Regions from separate parts of the Rothia sp. HMSC071B01 genome, predicted to be linked through region 2. Evidence: predicted binding sites of a transcription regulator. Region 2 holds the regulator's gene; each other region holds the start of a gene.

Region 1 (6,632 bases), on a different contig from region 2:
TTTATGAGGGTGACGATGAGGCCTTCGACATTTGGCACAACAAGGTGGGCTTCCCGGCTGAGCGTATTCAGCGTATGGGCATGAAGGAAAACTACTGGTCCACCGGTCAGCCCGGCCCCGCAGGTCCCGACTCGGAGATCTTCTACGACCGTGGCCCCGCGTACGGTAAGGAAGGCGGCCCGGCGGCTGACGATGACCGTTACATTGAGATTTGGAACCTCGTGTTCATGCAGTACCAGCGTGGCGAGGGCATCGGCAAGGATGACTTCGAGATTCTGGGTGATCTGCCGAAGAAGAACATCGATACCGGTCTGGGCGTTGAGCGTCTTGCCATGTTGCTGCAGGGTGTTGAGAACTTCTACGAGACCGACCAGGTTCGCCCCGTTCTGGACGCTGCTTCTAAGCTGTCCGGTAAGAAGTACCACGGCTCTGAGTCCGCTGAGGACGAGGGCTACGAGGACGACGTGCGTATGCGCGTGGTGGCTGACCACATCCGTTCCTCGCTGATGCTGATTGCTGACGGCGTGACCCCCTCCAACGAGGGTCGCGGCTACATTCTGCGCCGTCTGATGCGCCGTGCGATTCGCGCGATGCGTCTGCTGGGTGTGACTGAGCCCTGCCTGCCCGTACTGTTCCCGGCTTCGCGTGATGCGATGAAGGGTGCTTTCCCGTACGTTGCTGACGACTTCGAGCGTATTTCCCGTATTGCGTACGCTGAGGAGAAGGCGTTCCTGCACACCATTGAGACCGGTACTGAGCGTCTGGAAGAGGCTGTTGCTGCGGCTAAGAAGGACGGCTCCAACGCTGTTTCTGGTGCTGAGGCGTTTGCTCTGCACGACACCTACGGCTTCCCGATTGACCTGACCCTGGAGATGGCTGCTGAGGCTGGCGTGAAGGTTGACGAGAAGGCTTTCCGTGAGCTGATGGCTGAGCAGCGTCACCGTGCGCAGGCTGACGCTAAGGCGAAGAAGGGTGCGTTCGCTGACCTGTCCGAGCTGCGTAAGCTCGTGGACGAGCGTGGCTCCATCTTCACCGGTTACACCGAGCTGCGTACTGAGACTAAGCTGCGCGCAATCCTGGTGGATGGCGTTTCCGTGCCCGCTGCTAAGGCTGGCGACAAGATTGAGGTTGTCCTGGATGAGACTCCGTTCTACGCGGAGGCTGGTGGCCAGGCAGCTGATACCGGTGTCATTACCGGTAACGGCTTCGTCATTGACGTTCAGGACGTTCAGCAGCCCGTGAAGGGTCTGAGCGTTCACCGCGCCGTTGTGCGTGAGGGTGAGGTTCACACCGGTGCCGATGTTGTGGCACAGGTTGATGTTCAGCGCCGCCGCGACGGTGAGAAGGCACACTCCGGTACCCACATCATTCACGCTGCCCTGCACCAGGTGCTCGGCAACGAGGCTACTCAGCGTGGCTCTTTCAACAAGGAAGGCTACCTGCGTTTCGACTTCGCGTGGGGCGAGGGTCTGTCCGAGTCCGCTAAGCGTGAGGTTGAAGAGGTTGCTAACCTCGCGATCCGCGATAACCACGAGGTGATTACTCGTGAGATGCCGATTGCTGAGGCTAAGGCTCTGGGCGCTATGAGCCTCTTCGGTGAGAAGTACGGCGATGTGGTGCGTGTTGTTGAAATCGGCGGCGAGTTCTCCCGCGAGCTGTGCGGTGGTACCCACGTTGGTTCGTCCGCTGAGATTGGTTCGCTGACCCTGCTGACCGAGGGTTCTGTTGGCTCCGGTAACCGCCGTGTTGAGGCGCTGGTGGGTCTGGATTCCTTCAACCACCTGGCTGCTGAGCGTACCCTGGTGAACCAGCTGACCGGCCTGATGAAGGTTCAGTCTTCCGCTGATCTGCCGGAGAAGATTAACCAGACTCTGGCTAAGCTGAAGGCTGCTGAGAAGGAACTGGCTCAGTTGCGCCGCGAGAAGCTGCAGGCTGAGGCTGGCAAGCTGCTGGAGAACGCACAGACCATCGGTTCTGTTCGCGTTCTGGCGCATGACGCTGGCGAACTGGACGCTAACGGCGTTCGTGAGCTGGCTCTGGATCTGCGTTCGCGCTTCGGCTCCGAGGCCGCTGTTGTCGCCGTGGTGGGTGTGGCTAATGGCCGCCCCGTCGTCCTGGTGGCAACCAACGAGGGCGCTCGTGAGGCTGGCGTGAAGGCTGGCGCTCTGGTCCGCGTCGCTGCCGGTGTTCTCGGCGGCGGTGGCGGCGGTAAGGACGACGTCGCTCAGGGTGGTGGCCAGGACGCATCCAAGATTGGTGCTGCACTGGACGCTGTCCGCGACGCTATCGCACAGGCTCAGGCCTAAACATGGCAGAATTCCAGCGCGGAGTGCGGATGGGTGTCGATGTGGGTAATGCCCGCGTCGGCACCGCCCTCAGCGACCCCGACGGTATTCTCGCCACCCCGCTCAAGACGTTGCGCCGCGACGAGAAGAAGAACTCTGACCGCCGTGTTTTGCGCAAGCTGATTGAGGTGAACGAGGTGGTGGAGGTTTTCGTCGGGCTTCCGAAGACCATGCGTGGTGGGGATTCTCCCTCCACGGAAATGGCTCGGGAGTACGCTCAGGCTCTGCGCTCCGAGCTGGATGCCGAAGAGAAGACACACATTAACATTTGGCTGGTGGATGAGCGACTCACCACCGTGAGCGCTCACCGTGCACTGCACGAGGCTGGGGTTTCCAGCCGAGATTTCAAGACTATGGTTGACCAGGTGGCGGCTGTGAACATTTTGCAGTACAGCCTGGATGCCCTCAAGGCGGGGCAGTCCGTAGCCGGGTACAAGGTGAGCGATCCGGCCCACGAAGAAAACCGACCGTCTGAGTCAGAAGGGACCGCGGTTGGTGCCGTCAACGAAACGGAGAACCTTCAGTGACCGAACAGAATAAACATCCCGAAGAGAGCGGGCTCGACCTCTTTAGGCCTACGGCCGAGGACGAACGTAAGGGTATTACCGGCATCACGATGGAACAGGAAATCGTGTCGGTGGCTACGTTGCGTGCGCGTAAGCGCCGCCGCCACGCCGTTTTGCTGAGCGCAATTTCCCTGTTTGTCGTGGCTCTGGTCATCATTTCTGGTGCCCTGATTACTCGCTACGACCCGTTCAAGACTCGTGACTACTCGGGTGGCGGTAACGGCACGACCGTGACGTTCACGATTCGTTCTGGCCAGTCCACCGCGCAGGTGGCGCAGGAGCTTGAGGCGGCGGGCGTCATTGCTGATGCTGATAAGTTCCTTGAGGTGTACACCAAGGAGAGCAAGGGTAAGTACCTGCAGCCTGGCACCTATGAACTGCAGCAGCACATGAGCAGCTCGAGCGCGATTACGACCATTATTGATGCGAACAGCAACGTCCTGTACCTGGCGATTCCGCAGGGTAAGCGCGTGAGCGAGACCATCGATCTGATTGTTTCTGGCTCCGATGGCGCGTTCACCCGCAAGCAGGTTGAGGACGCGGTCAGCAACTACACCCAGTACGGTGTGCCGAGCAACTTCCCCTCGATTGAGGGTTGGTTGCACCCGGGTGAGTACCGCTTCCCGAAGGGCACCGACATCAAGAAGGTCATTCAGACCATGGTTGATAAGACCAAGGCTGACCTGAAGGAAGCCGGCGTGAGCGGCGACCAGAAGATCTTTGAGGTTCTGACCATCGCCTCCATCGTGGAGCTTGAGGCTCAGCCGAAGGACTACGTGGCGGTTGCAGGCATCATTGAGAACCGCCTGAACAACCCCGATGGTGAGACCTCGGGTCTGATTCAGTCGGATGCGACCGTGACTTACGGTCTGGGTGTCCGTTCGTACCACCTGACTGAAGAGCAGAAGGCCGATAAGAGCAATAAGTACAACACTTATGCGAATAAGGGTCTTCCGAAGGGTCCGATTGGTTCCCCGCAGCTGGCTTCGATTAAGGCTGCTGCGGCTCCTGAGAAGAACCCGTACTACTACTGGGTGACTGTGGACCTGGATTCCGGTGAGACTAAGTACTCCCGCACTTACGCTGAGCACCAGCGTTATGTTGAAGAGTACAACCAGTGGTGTTCTAAGCACCCGAACCGTTGTAGCTAATCGGTTTAGCCGGTAGCTACGAGCCGGTAGCTTTGGGCTGAAGGTTCCTTGCTGAGGCGGGTACCGCCTCCACGAGAGTGGGGGAGGTGCCCGCCTTTGCTGTACCCGAATGCTGGGTGCTCGGTTGTTGGGCTATACCCGAATATTGGTTTGTCCCTTAAAATGGGTAGAGTGCGCCTATGAACTTGGGTTCGTGGTGTGCATGTCCGCAAGCCCCGAGCGTTGAGTGTTGAGAGCGTTCCCCAGCGTTGAGAGCGAGAGAGTATCTATCGATGAAGACTGAACCGTACCGCGAAGCCCCGTATCTTCGCCGCGCCTACGTGCTGGGGCACCCTATTGCGCATTCGCTGTCGCCTGCGCTGCATCGTGCCGCGTATGACTTTTTGGGTGAGCAGAATTTGGGTTATGATCGCCGCGATACTCTGCCCGATGATTTGCCGGAGATTATGCACGGGGTGCGCCACCCGAAGGGTACGGAGGACGCCCCGTATATTGCGGGTCTGTCGGTGACGATGCCGTTGAAGACCGCGGTCATTCAGTATTGCGATGAGCTGAGTGAGACTGCCCGAGTGACCGGTGCGGTGAACACGGTGTATCCGCGCGGTGAGAAGGTGCTGGGCGATAACACGGATGTGATTGGCATTGTGAACGCGCTGCGCCACGCCGGTTTGGAGCCGCAGCCGCTCAAGGATTCTGCCGCGATTGTGGGCGGGGGAGCGACCGCTATTTCCGCCCTGACCGCACTGCATCAGCTGGGGTATTCCCGTGTGAGCGTGTACGCCCGTTCGTTGCATAAGCTCGGTAGCGTGCAGAAGGCGGCGGACCGCCTGGGCGTTCAGCTGGAGCAGGTTTCTCTGGCTGATTTGCCGCAGAACCTTGCGGAGCGCGGTCATCACCCGGTGGTGTCTACTCTTCCTGCCCATGCGGCGGATGAGTGGGCGAGCCAGCTGAGCGGGCTGAAGGGCGCCTCCGCAACGCACCGGCCGGTACTGCTCGATGTTGCGTATAACCCGTGGCCTTCGGTGCTGGCGAGCGCTTGGGAGGCTAACGGCGGCACGGTGGTTTCTGGCCTGGAGATGCTGCTGTATCAGGCGGTGGAGCAGGTGCTGCTGTTCACCGATCGCACCCTGTCTGAGGGCGAGCTACTGGGCTTGGTGAATGCGATGTGCGCGGCGGTTGATCTTGCGCCTCGTGCTTCCGTTTCGTGAAAAAAGCGTGCTTTCACTCGCTCAGTAAACAGGCATTTTATACACTATTTATACACGTGAAGAATTATTATTCCTTCCTCCTGCGCTGCGGTGCGGGTGCGATGAAAAGAGGTTAACCTATGGCTCTGCGTTGGCTCACTGCCGGAGAATCCCACGGCGAGGCGCTCGTCGGCATTATTGAGGGCGTACCCGCCGGTGTGGAACTCACCAGCGACATGGTGCGTGACGCCCTGGCTCGTCGCCGCCTTGGCTACGGCCGCGGTGCCCGCATGAAGTTCGAGGAGGACCGCGTGCGCATCCTGGGCGGTGTGCGTCACGGCCTGACTCAGGGCGGCCCGGTCGCGATTGAGATTGCGAACACCGAGTGGCCCAAGTGGACTGACGTGATGAGCTCCGACCCGGTGGATCCGAAGCTGATTGAGGGTCGTGCGCGTAATGCTGCGCTGACCCGTCCGCGCCCCGGTCACGCCGATTTTGCGGGTATGCAGAAGTACAACTTCTCGGAGGCTCGCCCGGTGCTGGAGCGCGCCTCCGCGCGTGAGACTGCGACCCGCGTGGCTCTTGGCGTGGTTGCCGCCCAGATTTTGAAGGCTCTGGGTGTTGAGCTGGTTTCTCACACCGTTGCTGTGGGTGGCGTGCACGCTCCCGAGGGCGCCCCGGTGCCTTCGCCCCGCAACGTTGACCAGCTGGACGCTGACCCGCTGCGCTGCTTCGACAAGGCGACCTCCGACGCGATGGTTCAGCGCGTGGACGAGGCGCACAAGGACGGCGAGACTCTCGGCGGCGTGGTTGAGGTGCTCGCGTACGGTATGCCTCCCGGACTGGGTTCGTACGTGCACTGGGACCGCCGCCTGGACGCGCGCCTTGCCGCAGCGCTGATGGGTATTCAGGCAATTAAGGGCGTTGAGGTTGGCGATGGTTTCGCGACCGCTGACCGCCCGGGCACTGCCGCTCACGACGAGATTTCCATCGGTGAGCACGGCGTTACCCGCGATACCAACCGTGCCGGTGGTATTGAGGGCGGCATGAGCATTGGCGACCTGCTGCGTGTGCGCGCTGCAATGAAGCCCATTGCGACCGTGCCGAAGGCTCTGAAGACCATTGACACTTCCACCGGTGAAGAGGCTCGCGCCCACCACCAGCGTTCGGACGTGTGTGCTGTTCCCGCCGCCGGCGTGGTGGCGGAGGCTATGGTCGCCCTGGTGCTCGCTGAGGCTGCACTGGAGAAGTTTGGTGGCGACTCGATTGGTGAGACTCGCCGCAACATGGATTCCTACCTGGACGCCATTCCGGCGTCTCTGGCGTGGGAGTCTAACGTGGCTGGTTGGGACGCGTAGTGCCCCTTCCGGCGGAGTCTGAGGG
Region 2 (6,632 bases):
GGCTACCTGGTTCCTGCCCTGGCGCGGGTGGGGGAGTCGGACCAGCCGATTGTGGTTGCGACGGCGACTCTTGCCCTGCAGGCGCAGATCGTGAACCGCGATATTCCGCGTCTTCTACAAGCGCTGGAGCCGCGCCCGGAGTCGCAGGCGCAGGTGGCTCTGCTCAAGGGCCGCAATAACTACCTCTGCCTGCACAAGCTGGAGGGCGGCTACCCGGAAGACGAGCCGGATGCTCTCTTCGACATGCCTTCTTCGACCTCGCGCGTGGGTGAGGAAGTGGTGCGCCTGCGCGAGTGGGCTGACCGCACGGAGACCGGAGACCGTGACGAGCTGAAGCCCGGCGTCTCTGACCGCGCCTGGGCTCAGGTATCGGTCAGCGCCGCCGAGTGTTTGGGTCGCCGTTGCCCGCTGGTGGAAGAGTGCTTTAGCGAGATGGCGCGTAGCCGTGCCGCTGAGGCTGACATTGTCATCACGAACCACGCCCTGCTGGCGATTAATGCTTTTGAAGGCATGAAGGTTCTGCCCGAACATGAGACGGTCATTATTGATGAGGCTCATGAGCTGGTGGACCGCGTGACCGGTGCCGTGTCTGGTTCTTTGACGGTTGCGATGGTTCGCCGTGCGGCACGTAGCGTGAAGAAGCATTCGAAGGCTGATTCCGGCGCACTGGAAATGGCAGCCGGCACCCTGGAGACCGCGTTCGAGGGTCTTGCCGAGGGCCTGCTGAAAGGCCTGGACGGTCGCCTTTTGACCGCTATTTCTGCGGTCAACGATGCCGCCCGCACCGCCCTGTCCGATACCAAACCGGACGGTCAGGACGTTGACGCCGGCCTGCAGATGGCGCGCTCGCGTGTCTCTGAGGTGCACGATATGAGCAGCCGCATTCTGGAGGCTTCGGGCGAGCAGGACGTTCTGTGGATTTCTCGTCAGGGCGGTTGGGAGAACGGCCGCTACGTGGCTGCTTCCGATACCGACCCGGCGACCCTGAATATCGCTCCGTTGAGCGTTGGCCTGCAGTTGCGTGACGGCCTGTTCGCTGACCGCACCGTGATTTTGACGAGTGCGACCCTGACGGTGGGTGACTCTTTTGATGTTGCAGCCGCTGCCCTGGGACTGCAAGGGGAGGGTGCGCCGCGCTGGACGAGTATCGATGTGGGTTCACCTTTCGACTACCGCAAGCAGGGCATCATGTACGTTGCCGGAGATTTGAAGCCTCCGGGATTTGGTGTGCACGAGGGTCAGCTGGAGCGTCTGCGTGAGCTGTGCGAGGCGTCGGAGGGCGGCGCCCTGGGCCTGTTCTCCTCGAAGCGTGCCGCTGAGCGTGCCGCCGAGTACATGCGTGAGCATAGCGACCTGAACATTCTTCTGCAGGGTGAGTCTTCGCTCAAGGCTCTGGTGGAGGAGTTCAGCGAGGACGTTGACTCATGCCTGTTCGGAACGATGAGCCTATGGCAGGGCGTGGATGTTCCGGGTGACTCTTGCCGCCTGGTGGTGATGGACCGCATTCCGTTCCCCCGCCCGGACGACCCGATTGCGCAGGCTCGTACGGAGGCGGTGAACCGTCACCGCGGTAACGGCTTTATGGCGGTTTCTGCTCACCATGCGGCGATTCGTATGGCGCAGGGCGCGGGCCGCCTGATTCGTTCGGTGTCTGACCGCGGCGTGGTGGCTGTACTGGATTCTCGTGTGGCGACTAAACGTTACGGCGGTTTCTTGATGAAGGCGATGCCGCCGATGTGGTCGACGCAGAATAAGGCAGCCGTGATTGGTGCGCTGGCTCGTCTTTCGGCGAGTATTGAGCGTTAGCTCGGGCGAGATCCATTCCTTGCCGCGCCGCCGCCCCGTTTTGGGCATATAAATTTAGACATATAGAAATCACCCCGGTGATACGTGAACGTTTACGTATCACCGGGGTGATTTCTATAGAGAGCTAAAAGCCTCGTAGCTATGTCTTTTAGAGGCTGTGTTGTTTAAAACAGCTTCTTTGAGATGCTGTGGCTGTTTAGAGCCCGCGTCTTTCAGAGACTGCATCTTCTAGAGGCTGTGGTTTTCTAGAGACTACGCAGCACGGAGACGACCTTACCCATGACGGTTGCGCGGTCACCCATAATCGGCTCGTAGTTGGAGTTGCGCGGCATGAGCCAGGTGTGGCCGTCAACCTGACGGAACACCTTTACGGTTGCTTCATCGTCGAGCAGAGCAGCAACGATATCGCCGTTGTCTGCGGTGTGCTGCTCGCGGACAACCACCCAGTCGCCGTCGCAGATTGCGGCGTCAATCATGGAATCGCCCTTGACCTTGAGCATGAAAAGCTTGCCGTTACCGACCAGCTGGCGGGGCAGGGCAAGCACATCCTCCACGGACTGCTCGGCGGTAATGGGGCCGCCCGCTGCAATTCGTCCAACCAGGGGAACGGGTACGAGGTCCTCATCGCCGACTTCGAAGTTCGGCAGCTCGGGCAGGGAAGAGGAAGCGCTACCGTGGATGCCGACGCCGTTCTCATCCAGCACCTCAATGGCGCGGGGGAGCTTGGGGTCGCGGCGAATGTAGCCCATGGTCTCGAGACGGCCGAGCTGGTGAGTGACCGAAGACAGGGACGCAAGACCCACCATGTCACCAATCTGGCGCATGGACGGCGGGTAACCCTTTTGTTCAATCTCGGTGCGGATCGCGTCAAGAATCTTCTGCTGGCGCGCGGTCAGCGCCGGACGGGGTGCTGTTGCCATTTCTTTTCCTTCGGTCTGTGCCCCGATTTCTGTATTCCGGTCTCTGCAGTCTGTTTGAGACACAGTCCGGTCGGGGCACGGATGGGTGCTTCACACGTTTTCCGATGGTGTCCTAAAAATTTTTTGGTTCTGCTGAAATTGGTCTTATCTCGTCAGGGGGTGGAGGAATTCTATCCGTGCCGGAGCGATACGCGGGCAACGAGTATGCGCCTCCGCCCTATAAAACTCAGTCAGCAGCACCTGCATTTAGATACAGAACCAAGCTGTAACGGGTACAGAAACCTGCTGTGAGTAGGACTCATCAGGAGCGTGTGGAACGTCTCTTGACACCAGTGTAGAACACTACACCGAAAAACTCAAACAAATATTCTAGATTTTTTCTTCGAAACTCGAAGAAATTTTTAGTACATCTCTGCTAGACTTTAGAACAAGAGTTCGTATATACTCTTGAATCTCTCCTGAAATTCAGGATTTACGGGTGAATGTTCGAAAAATATTCGAAGATTCGACCCGGAGTCTTCCAGGAGGGGCGAGTGAAGGAGTGTTCGAATGTATTCGAATCCTCTGCCTCTCTCTTCGCACGATCTACCCCGGATGCTCTAGGGAGCATCCGGCGAAGAGAGAGCGCAGGGGATGGGGTGTTGGGGCGACCCAGCGCAACCCGGTGCATCCGGCGCTCTGACCTAACTAGAGAATAGCTACCCAATAGTTATCGCCTAACAATCACCACTCCATAGTTATCACTCAACTAGGACCTCCGAGCGGGTATCGCTCGGCATTGCTAGACCCGCGAGGTAACCCCGGGGCGAGCTAAGAGAAAGGAACCACAATGACTACTGCAACACCTCTTGCTTCTCGTGACACTTCTGCACACCTTCCGGCAGGTTTGGTGGTACTTCACCCCGCCCGCACTGCGTCCGCCAGCACCGTGCAGGGGCGTTCTCGTGTGCCTGCGTCTTCGCAGTCTGTTCGCTCTTCTCGTGCGGCTCATGCGCCTCGCCCCGCTCAGGTGGGTCAGCCTACTCGTGTTCCCGCCGCTTCTGCCCCTGCTGGCTCTATTCAGGCACCGGTTCGCTCTGTAGCTTCTGGCGCGCAGACTGCTTCTGATGCGCCGACCCCTAGCGTGAAGAGTGTTCTTCTGGCTAAGGGCGGCGAGTTTCTGCGCGCGGTTCCCGCTTCTATTCGTCGTCTTGGTACTGTGCGCGGTTTCCTGAAGGGGCTGCCTCTGCTGACTTTGGCGGCGCTGATTGTGCTCGGTGCTATTAGCTTCTTTGGCCCGGCGGCTTCTGCTTCTGTGGAGAACGCTTCGGTGACTCGAACCGTCGTTGTGGTCAAGCATGGCGAGACCCTGTGGGATATTGCTCAGGCGGTGGATCCGCAGGGTGACACCCGTGATACTGTGGTTCGTATTATGGAGTTGAACTCGTTGACCAGCACCTCTGTTGATGCCGGTCAGCGTCTGGAAATTCCTCAGACTCAGCGCTAAGCATGGACACGTACGTGGTTGGCTTCTGCATGAGGTTGATGTCTTGACTCCGAACCCGCTATCTCTCAAGCTGAGCGCTTGAGTCGAATTCTTGAGCCTATGAAATAGGAGCGCACCGATGCCTGTTCCCGCTGAACCCACACCCGCTGCAACCACACCCGTCGAAACTGAATCTGTACAGACCACTCAGCCCGCTCGTCCCGTGGTTGCCGTTTTGGGGGATCCCGGAACTCGTGGTCCTCTGGTGAAGCTTCTTCAGGATGCGGGGGCGGACGTTATCGTGACCGCTGTGCCCGACCAGTTGCGTGAAGCTGACGGCATGGTGGTGACCGGCGGTGTGAGCTCTCTCGAGGCGTACGAAGACCTGAAAGCTAAGGACGCTGAGCGCGTGATTGGTCGCCGTGTTGCTGGCGGTCGTCCGGTGCTGGTTGCCGGTGCGGCGTTGAGCTGCCTCTTCGACTCGGTGACGGTGGAGCATCCGCAGATGGGGCAGGTTCAGGTGCAGTGCATGGGGGAGTGGCCCGGTGAGAGCGTGGAGCTTTCTGCCCGAGACCTGGCGCCCGGTGCTTCTGCCCTGCGTTCTTCCTCCGATAGTACGTTGCTCAAGGATCTTGAGGGTGAGGCTCACTTCAAATCTGAGCACGGCGTTTTTGAGTGGGCTTTTGATCAGAGCATTGAATATATTGCCCCTCCGGCGGTGACGTGGACTGTCACCGAGCCCGCCTATATCGCGGCGGTTGAGAACGGTCCGCTGACGGCGGTGCAGTTCTGCCCGGTGGGATCTGGTGAGCTGGGTGCGGAGTTTATGCGCCGCTGGGTTGCATCCCTGGCGGCGACCGGTCGCCTGTCTTCTGGTGACTCCGCTACTGCGGCGGGAGGTAACTAATGTCTGCACCCGCTCTTGAACTTCTGCCCGCCGTTGATATTTCTGAAGGCTACGCGGTGCGCCCGGTGGGCGGCACCCTGTCCGGTGGTGAGCAACGCCTCGACCCTGTTGAGGCGGCTCTGACCTGGGTGAAGGCTGGTGCTCGCTGGATTCACCTGGTTGACCTTGATTTGGCGTTTGGTCGTGGCACGAATACTGAGGTTCTGGCTGAGGTGGTTGCCGCTGTCCGCGCCGAGAATGCCCGGATGACCGGCTCCGCTCCGGTTCGTGTTCAGGTCAGTGGCGGTGTGCGTAATGCTGAGAGTCTGGAGCGCGCCCTGAGCCTGAATCCGGACCGCGTGAACGTGACTAGTGCGGCTCTGGCGGATTCTTCCTGGCTTGAAGGTGTTCTGGCTCATTATGCCGATTCTGATCTTCTGGCTCTTGGCCTCGATGCCCGTTATAACCCCGAGCGGGGCTGGGTGACGGTGGCTCGCGGTACCGATTGGTCGGGGCCTGATTTGGCGGAGGCGCTGGCGTGGCTGGAGAGCGCGGGTGTGCGCCGCTATATCGTCACGGATGTGAGTAAGGACGGTTCTCTGGCGGGCCCGGGTGCGGAGCTGCTGGATGAGGTGCTGGCTCAGACTGCCTGTCGGGTGGTGGCGTCCGGTGGTGTGGCGTCGCTGGCTGATCTTGTGAAGCTGCGTTCTATGGTGCCTTATGGTTTGGAGGGCGTGGTGCTTGGCAAGGCGCTGTATGTGGGTAACTTTAGTTTTGAACAGGCTCTTGAGGTCGCTGGCTCCCGCTAAAGCTACCGCTCTGCTTTAGCCCGCGTAGATTTCTTATCCGCATAGGTTTTATATATGACGAAGCCCCGTCTTCCTCAATACGAGGGATGCGGGGCTTCGTGATGGCATACACCAGATATGGCTTAGTAGGCCTGCTGGTTTAGCGCACGTCCTGGCTTAGTACACCAGTTGGTTTAGTACACCGGGCCGGTGAGCTTTTCGCCGGGGCCCTTGCCGGGCTCGTCCGGGAAGGGGGATGCTTCGCGGAAGGCGAGCTGCAGGGTGCGCAGGCCGTCGCGCAGGGGTGCTGCGTGCTGGGAGCCGATTTCGGGTGCAGCGGCGGTGACGAGGCCTGCCAGTGCGGTGATAAGCTTGCGTGCTTCGTCGAGGTCCTTGAGGTCGTCGGCGTTTTCCTCTGCTGCCAGGCCGCACTTGACGGCTGCGGCGCTCATCATGTGGATGGCTGCGGAGCTGATGACTTCGATGGCGGGTACGTCTGCGATGTCACGCAGCTGTTCGTTGACGGCTTCGACCTGCTCTTCGGTGAGTTCGGTGTGGCCGTGTACGGGGGTTTCTTCTTCCGCGGTGAAGCGGAAACTCGTGTTTTCAGTGCTCATAGTCCTAGAATCTCATATTTCGTTTGTTTCGGTAAATGCGTCCTTAAGAGTGGATGCTTCTGTGGGCTTTCTGCAGGAATCCCCGCAATTTTTATGGTGTTTTACGTCTAATTCCTTGCGCCTGTTGGGGATTCTGCGGTATGGTTGTAG
Region 3 (6,632 bases), on a different contig from region 2:
GACGAATAATCTCAACCGCCTGGTTCAGCTGCTCCTGGGAGACGTTCTCATCCGAAGAGCCATTGACCTTCGGAGAAAGAATCATCTGAGTACCACCCGAAAGGTCCAGGGCGAGCTTCGGTGCCCAAGAACCTCCCGAGTAGGTGGTGCCGAAAATACCGGCAGCCATAACAACCATGAGCAGGACCATCGAGAGGAGCGCCCCTCGCGCGGCTGCAAGCGGTGAACGCTTAGCCATAATGTTCCTTCTTCGTGTGAATAGTATTGAGTATTCTACAGATTCCGTAACGCGAAAACCCGACGCCGCTCACTGGGCGCCGGGCTCATACGCTCTGAATTACTTAGCAGTATCAGAAGAGGTATCGGAAGCGGGAGCTTCGGATGCGGTAGCCTCGTACGCGTCCTCGGTCAGGGGCGCTGCGGGGGCTTCCTCCTCAATGACGGCCATAATCGCGTTCAGTGCCAGGGTGATAACAACACCGTCCGCAATCTGAAGCTGCAGCTTGTTGTTCTCAAGGTCAGTGCTGACAACGGTGCCGTAGATACCTGAACCAGTCATCACCTGGGTGCCGGGGACGAGAGACTGCTGCATTGCGCGCAGTTCCTCCATCTGCTTACGCTGACGCTTCTGGGCAGAGAACATCATCCATGCCAGCAGCGCCATCATGGCGATCATAATCAGGAGGTTAAAATCCATGGTCTCACTTTCACATCCGCACCCGTGCCGCTCACCGCGAGGGTTGAGCGTACCAGAAGGTGTGGAATCGTAGATACAGTACGTATCCATCCTACGCGAGAGCATGAGCTTTAGCGCCCCGAACCAGCGTTTTTGTGAGGTTAACCTGAGTTTTGGACTCTCTCGGCGTAATTTTATGTCGCCGACAGAGCCGGGCAGAGCTCGATGGAGCCTGCAGAACCGGTAGAAGAGCTTGCCGCGCCTGCAGAAGAACTACCGCCCCTGCAGAAGAGATACCGGGGGCACAGAGAAGCCCGCGGGAGGCGGATACCTCCCACGGGCTACTACAGTGTTATCAGCTGGTGCGGGGCTAAAGTGATACGGGTCTAGAGCTGATGTGGATCTAGAGCTGAATCTCCGGCGCTTCCAAGCCGAGGTGCTCCCGCGCCGCGGGCAGAGCCACACGACCGCGCGGGGTACGGCCAATCAGTCCCTCACGCACCAGGTACGGTTCGGCAACCGTCTCCACGGTCTCCGTCTCTTCACCCACCGCAATGGCGAGGGTGGACAGGCCCACCGGGCCGCCGCCAAACTTGTGAATCAGCGCCTCCAGCACGGCGCGGTCCAGGCGGTCCAGGCCGCGCGAATCCACCTCGTACATGTCCAGCGCGGTTGCGGCATCGGTCGCGTTGATGCGGTCCACGCCGTTCACCAGCGCCCAGTCACGCACACGGCGCAGCAGGCGGTTCGCAATACGCGGCGTGCCGCGGGAACGACCGGCAATCTCCGTGAAACCCTCGGAGGTAATCTGCATGTCCATCAGGCCCGCGCTGCGGCGCAGCACCAGCTCAAGCTCCTCCACCGAGTAGAACTCCAGGTGGCCGGTAAAACCGAAACGGTCACGCAGAGGGCCGGGCAGCAGACCCGCACGAGTCGTCGCACCCACCAGGGTGAACTGCGGCAGCTCCAGCGGAATGGAAGTCGCACCCGCGCCCTTACCGACGACAATATCCACACGGAAATCTTCCATCGCCATGTAGAGCATTTCCTCAGCCGGGCGGCTCATGCGGTGAATCTCATCCAGGAACAGCACCTCACCGGGGGTCAGCGAAGACAGAATCGCCGCCAAATCACCCGAATGCTGAATCGCCGGGCCAGAGGTGATGCGTAGCGGCGCCTCCATCTCCGCCGCAATAATCATCGCGAGAGTGGTCTTACCCAGACCGGGAGGTCCCGAGAGCAGCACATGGTCGGCGCTACGGCCACGCATCTTCGAAGCCTCCAGCACCAGGGACAGCTGCTGACGCACACGACGCTGACCCACAAAGTCGTCCAGGGACTTAGGGCGCAGTGCCGCCTCAATCATCTTCTCTTCGGGCTCTTCTTCCATCGCCACAAGGCGCTGGGCGGGAGCTGAAGACGCCTGAGTGCCGGGTGCCTGGCCGGGAAAATACCCGCCAGAGAGCTGCGGCTCATAGGGATTCTGGCTCATAGAATTCTTCTTTCACAAAAGTTTGAGTGGGATACATCGAACAGGGCGCGCGGTCTAGTGGCGGCCCACCGTGTTCTGAGTACCCAAGGAGGCGAGCACACCGCGCAGAGCCACACCCACCGGCTCAGTCTCTGCGGCAGGGTTGTGCTTCACGTAAGCGTCAATAGCGGCGGAAGCGTCCTTCTCGCTCCAGCCCAGGGAGGTGAGGGCGTCAAGCACCTGCGGCTTCCAAACAATGCCCTGGCTCAGCGGCAGCTCATCGGTCTGACCATCGCTCAGAATCAGCTTGCCGGCAAGCTCCAGCACAATACGGCGGGCGCCCTTCGGGCCAATACCGGGAACCTTCGTGAACGCCTTATCGTCACCGGTCGCCACGGCACGCTCCACCTCCGAAGCGGTATGAACACTCAGCACCGCCAGCGCAATACGCGGACCAATACCGGAAACCGAGAGCATCATGTCAAACACTTCACGCTCGGCAGGCTCCGAAAAACCATAGAGAGTCATCGACTCTTCACGCACAATCATGGTGGTCAGCACGGTAGCTTCCTCACCGGTGCGCAGCTTGGAGAGAGTACGCGCGGTCGCGTACACGAGCATGCCGAAACCGTTCACGTTAATCACCGCATGATCAAGGCCCACCTGAGCCACACGACCGGTCAGGGATGCAATCATTTCTCTCCACCTTTCAACACCGCGCCCCGAATTAGGGCTCGCGGCAGTGTGAGGGCACCGGGCACTCCGGCACCCACAGAACGCACTCCCCCAGTTCGACGGGGAGACACTACAAGTATATTAGAATATTTCTTCTGAAATCAAGCATATATTCGAACTTCTTAGCGAATACCTGCGAGCGCTCAGAAGACTCACACACGCCCCGCCAGTTAGCGGCGAGCGCGCGCCTCTGCCTCCATCCAGGCGCGCTGCGCGGGGGTCAGCGACCCACCACGGCGAGCCTGCGCCGGGCGTGAACCCTGGTGAGTCTGCGTCTGCGCCGACATGTTAATACCCGAACCGATGCCGCCGCCGCGCCAGCCGTGGCAGATGGCGATGGCCAGCGCGTCGGCCGCGTCCGCGGGCTTCGGCATGGAATCCAGCCCCAAAATGCGGGTCACCATGCGACCCACGGACGCCTTGTCCGCGCGGCCGCTACCGGTCACCGCCGCCTTCACCTCCGAGGGGGTATGGAAGAACACCGGCACGCCGCGCATTGCCGCCGCAGAAATCACCGCGCCCGAAGCATGCGCCGTACCAATCACCGTGTTCACCTGCTCCTGAGCGAAGATACGCTCAATCGCCAGGGCATCCGGCTTATAGGTGTCGAGCCAGTGGGAGGCGGCGTTGAAAATCCAGAGAATACGCTGATCCAGGGACTCCGCCGGGATTGTGCCGGCAACACCCACGTTCACGAAGTGCGCCTTACGGTCGGCGGTCATATCGAGCATGGAGAAACCGCAACGGGTCAGGCCCGGGTCAACACCCATGATGCGGGTCGCACCCGGCACACGCTCCACGGCGGCGGCGGTACGGTTCTCGCGCATGCTATCGCGTGCGGCAGGTTGAGCGGCGGCCATCATCTCCCCTTTCGACAAACTCCCTATAGAATCTCTAGATTCTAGCCCTTCAGAATCCTAGCACCCGGCACCGGGGCGTGCCACGAGCACGGTCATAACGAGCACAGTCACCACACGCGCGATCACCGCGTAAACAGTCACCGCGCGCCCTGCGAAAAGTACCCCGCGCATCCCCAAAACGCTAAGAAGCCACTCCCCCAACCAGCCACCCTACGGCGGCTCGGTTAAAGGAGCGGCTTCTTCAAGCATCAGATATCAGAATCCGAGTGATTACTCAGCTTCCAGCTCTGCCATAACCTCGTCAGAGACGTTAGCGTTCGAGTAGACGTTCTGAACGTCGTCGAGCTCTTCAATAGCGTCTGCCAGCTTCATGAACTTCTTAGCGCCCTCAGCGTCCAGGTCAACCTGCATGGTCGGGCGGAAGACCGGGTCGTCGTTGTTGTACTCCAGGCCAGCCTCGTCCAGTGCCTTACGGATCTCAGGCAGGTCGGTCGCTGCGGACACAACGGTGAAGATATCGCCCTCGTCCAGAACCTCTTCAGCACCTGCATCCAGAACAGCCATCAGAACGTCGTCCTCGGTCAGACCGTCAGTCTTGGTGACCTCAGCAACGCCCTTACGCTCGAACAGGAACGCAACCGAACCCTGGTCAGCCATGGTGCCGCCGTTACGGGTCACAGCCAGGCGAACCTCAGACGCTGCGCGGTTACGGTTATCGGTCAGACACTCAATGTACAGAGCGGTACCCTGCGGGCCGCGTGCTTCGTACATGATTTCGGTGTAGTCAATGGTCTCACCGGTCAGGCCAGCGCCACGCTTGATTGCGCGGTCAATGTTGTCGTTAGGAACGGAGTTCTTCTTCGCCTTCGACACAGCCAGGTCAAGAGCGGGGTTACCAGCAATATCAGCGCCGCCCATACGTGCCGCAACTTCAATTGCCTTAATGAACTTCGCGAAAGCCTTCGCGCGCTTAGCGTCGATAGCAGCCTTCTTGTGCTTAGTAGTCGCCCATTTAGAGTGACCGGACATTCGTATCTCCCTTAGTCAAAACCTCTGTGCGGACACGGCGAAACGTCCCACGCACCGTACTGTACTCACATAACTATACCGTAGCGGAGGCGCACACCACCTCAGAAAGTGCACGCCACCGCCAGGAATAGGCTAGCGGGGGCGGGACGCAGCCGAAGCGCGCGCCTTCTCCACCAGCGAGTCGTCAATCGTGTTCGGCGTGAACTCGCCAAACTTACGCTGAGCCGCCTGCTCAATCAGGTAATCCGAAATCTTCGGGTTCTTCGGCAGCAGCGAACCGTGCAGATAGGTGCCAATCACGTTGTGCACGCGCGCACCCTCATACGCATCGGTCACGTTGTTGCCCTCACCCTTGGTGACGGTAGCCAGCGGGGTGCAGCCGGAACCCAGGTAGGTCAGGCCCGAGTGGTTCTCAAAACCAATCACGGTGCCGAACTCCTCAGACTCCTCAACAATGTTGCCGATCAGGCGGTCATCGCCGCCGACCGTGTGGGCATCAAAAATGCCGATGCCCTTCAGCACCTCACCCTCACGGGTGCGGAATTCCTTGCCGAACAGCTGGTACAGGCCACAAATGACGAGCATCGGCACGCCAGCCTCAGCCAGCGAGCGCAGCGTATCACCGTTCGCGTGCAGGTCATCCTGAATCACGGACTGACCGGAGTCCTGACCGCCGCCACCCAGAATAATGTCAACATCTTCCGGGAAAGGCTGACCGGGGTTGTGGTCCAGAATCTGCACGTCAAAGCCGTGCGCCTGCGCGCGACGAGCCAACGCCAGGGTGTTACCCCAGTCGCCGTAAATGTTCATGTCGAGCGGGTACAGCTGCAGAATACGCAGAGTCTTACCGTTATTGGGGCCGGAGGCGGGGGTGCCCTCAAAAGTGTGAGTTGCCGTCATTAGGAAACCCTCTCAACGTCAGTGATCTTTGCGAGCTCTTCACGCAGAGCCAGCATTGCGGTGTAGGTGCAGAAAATACGCATGGGCGCGTTACCACTGGAGGCAATGAAGCCCTTGAGCGCATCGGCAAGGTTCTCGTTGACCTCGTCAACCTTCACGCCGTCATGCTCCAGACGCAGCGCCATATCCCAGGCACGCACACCCGAAACCATCTGCACGCCGGTCTTCTTCAAGCTGTCGAAGTCGACATCCCACAGCCAGGACACGTCACGACCGTCAGCGTACTGGTCGTTAATCGTAATCATGGTGGCGTAGTCGTCAGCGTTCGCGCTCGCCAGGGACAGGCGGAAACCGCTCGGGTTCTTCACGAGCAGCAGCTGCAACGGGCGGCCGTTCACGTTCAGGGTCTCACCGCGACCGAAGGCGGGGGTAATCTTCGCCAGCTCCGCGATGAGCTTATCTTCGTTGAGCTTCTCGCCCATGACGGCGCGGGTCAGTGCCATAGCGCCAGCCGCGTTGAAGATGTTGTAAATGCCGTAGAGGTTGATCTCGCCGACTCGCTCCACACCCGCCAGATCGAAGGTTGCGGAGGTGCCGGAGAACGCGGTCAGGGTGACGTCGGCATCGGGCAGGGTCGCCTTCGCGACGGTGCCGCCGCGCATCTCATCATCCGAGGGGAAGTACGAGCGCAAGGACTCATCCAGACCGTAATACTTGACGGTCACGCCAGGCTGCACGTTCTCAGCGAGGGAGCGGATGCGCGGGTCCTCACGGTTGAGCACCACGGTACCGGTCGTTGCGGAGGCGACGGTCGCCAGCATGCGGCGGGTCGTGTCAATCTCACCGAAGCGGTCCAGCTGGTCACGCAGGACGTTCAGCAGCAGAGCGTAGTCGGGCTTGACGGCCTTGACGAAGTGCACGGCGTGCGCCTCGTCCAGCTCAAGCACAGCAATATCAGCGT

The links. The regulator LexA, encoded in region 2, represses DNA repair genes until DNA is damaged. The targets are predictions, from matches to a motif close to TCGAACANNTGTTCGA.
Region 1: a site for LexA is predicted at 4,201-4,216, ahead of HMPREF2527_RS02920 (shikimate dehydrogenase). Genes of this name have one in related genera too.
Region 3: a site for LexA is predicted at 2,984-2,999, ahead of ruvA (Holliday junction branch migration protein RuvA). Genes of this name have one in related genera too.

The regions. Positions count from the first base shown of each region.
Region 1 covers NZ_KV795070.1:332,831-339,462, forward strand. Annotated here, with positions in the region: gene alaS (alanine--tRNA ligase) at 1-2,306, shown strand, start outside; gene ruvX (Holliday junction resolvase RuvX) at 2,309-2,872, shown strand; gene mltG (endolytic transglycosylase MltG) at 2,869-4,062, shown strand; gene HMPREF2527_RS02920 (shikimate dehydrogenase) at 4,335-5,270, shown strand; gene aroC (chorismate synthase) at 5,390-6,607, shown strand; gene HMPREF2527_RS02930 (shikimate kinase) at 6,607-6,632, shown strand, end outside.
Region 2 covers NZ_KV795081.1:18,610-25,241, reverse strand. Annotated here, with positions in the region: gene HMPREF2527_RS08300 (ATP-dependent DNA helicase) at 1-1,806, shown strand, start outside; gene lexA (transcriptional repressor LexA) at 2,052-2,726, opposite strand; gene HMPREF2527_RS09625 (LysM peptidoglycan-binding domain-containing protein) at 3,556-4,212, shown strand; gene HMPREF2527_RS08285 (type 1 glutamine amidotransferase family protein) at 4,331-5,098, shown strand; gene HMPREF2527_RS08280 (HisA/HisF-related TIM barrel protein) at 5,098-5,886, shown strand; gene HMPREF2527_RS08275 (DUF1844 domain-containing protein) at 6,060-6,482, opposite strand.
Region 3 covers NZ_KV795070.1:290,646-297,277, reverse strand. Annotated here, with positions in the region: gene secD (protein translocase subunit SecD) at 1-238, opposite strand, end outside; gene yajC (preprotein translocase subunit YajC) at 338-697, opposite strand; gene ruvB (Holliday junction branch migration DNA helicase RuvB) at 1,080-2,066, opposite strand; gene ruvA (Holliday junction branch migration protein RuvA) at 2,223-2,843, opposite strand; gene ruvC (crossover junction endodeoxyribonuclease RuvC) at 3,053-3,742, opposite strand; gene HMPREF2527_RS02770 (YebC/PmpR family DNA-binding transcriptional regulator) at 4,013-4,771, opposite strand; gene HMPREF2527_RS02765 (type 1 glutamine amidotransferase) at 4,904-5,671, opposite strand; gene HMPREF2527_RS02760 (Mur ligase family protein) at 5,671-6,632, opposite strand, start outside.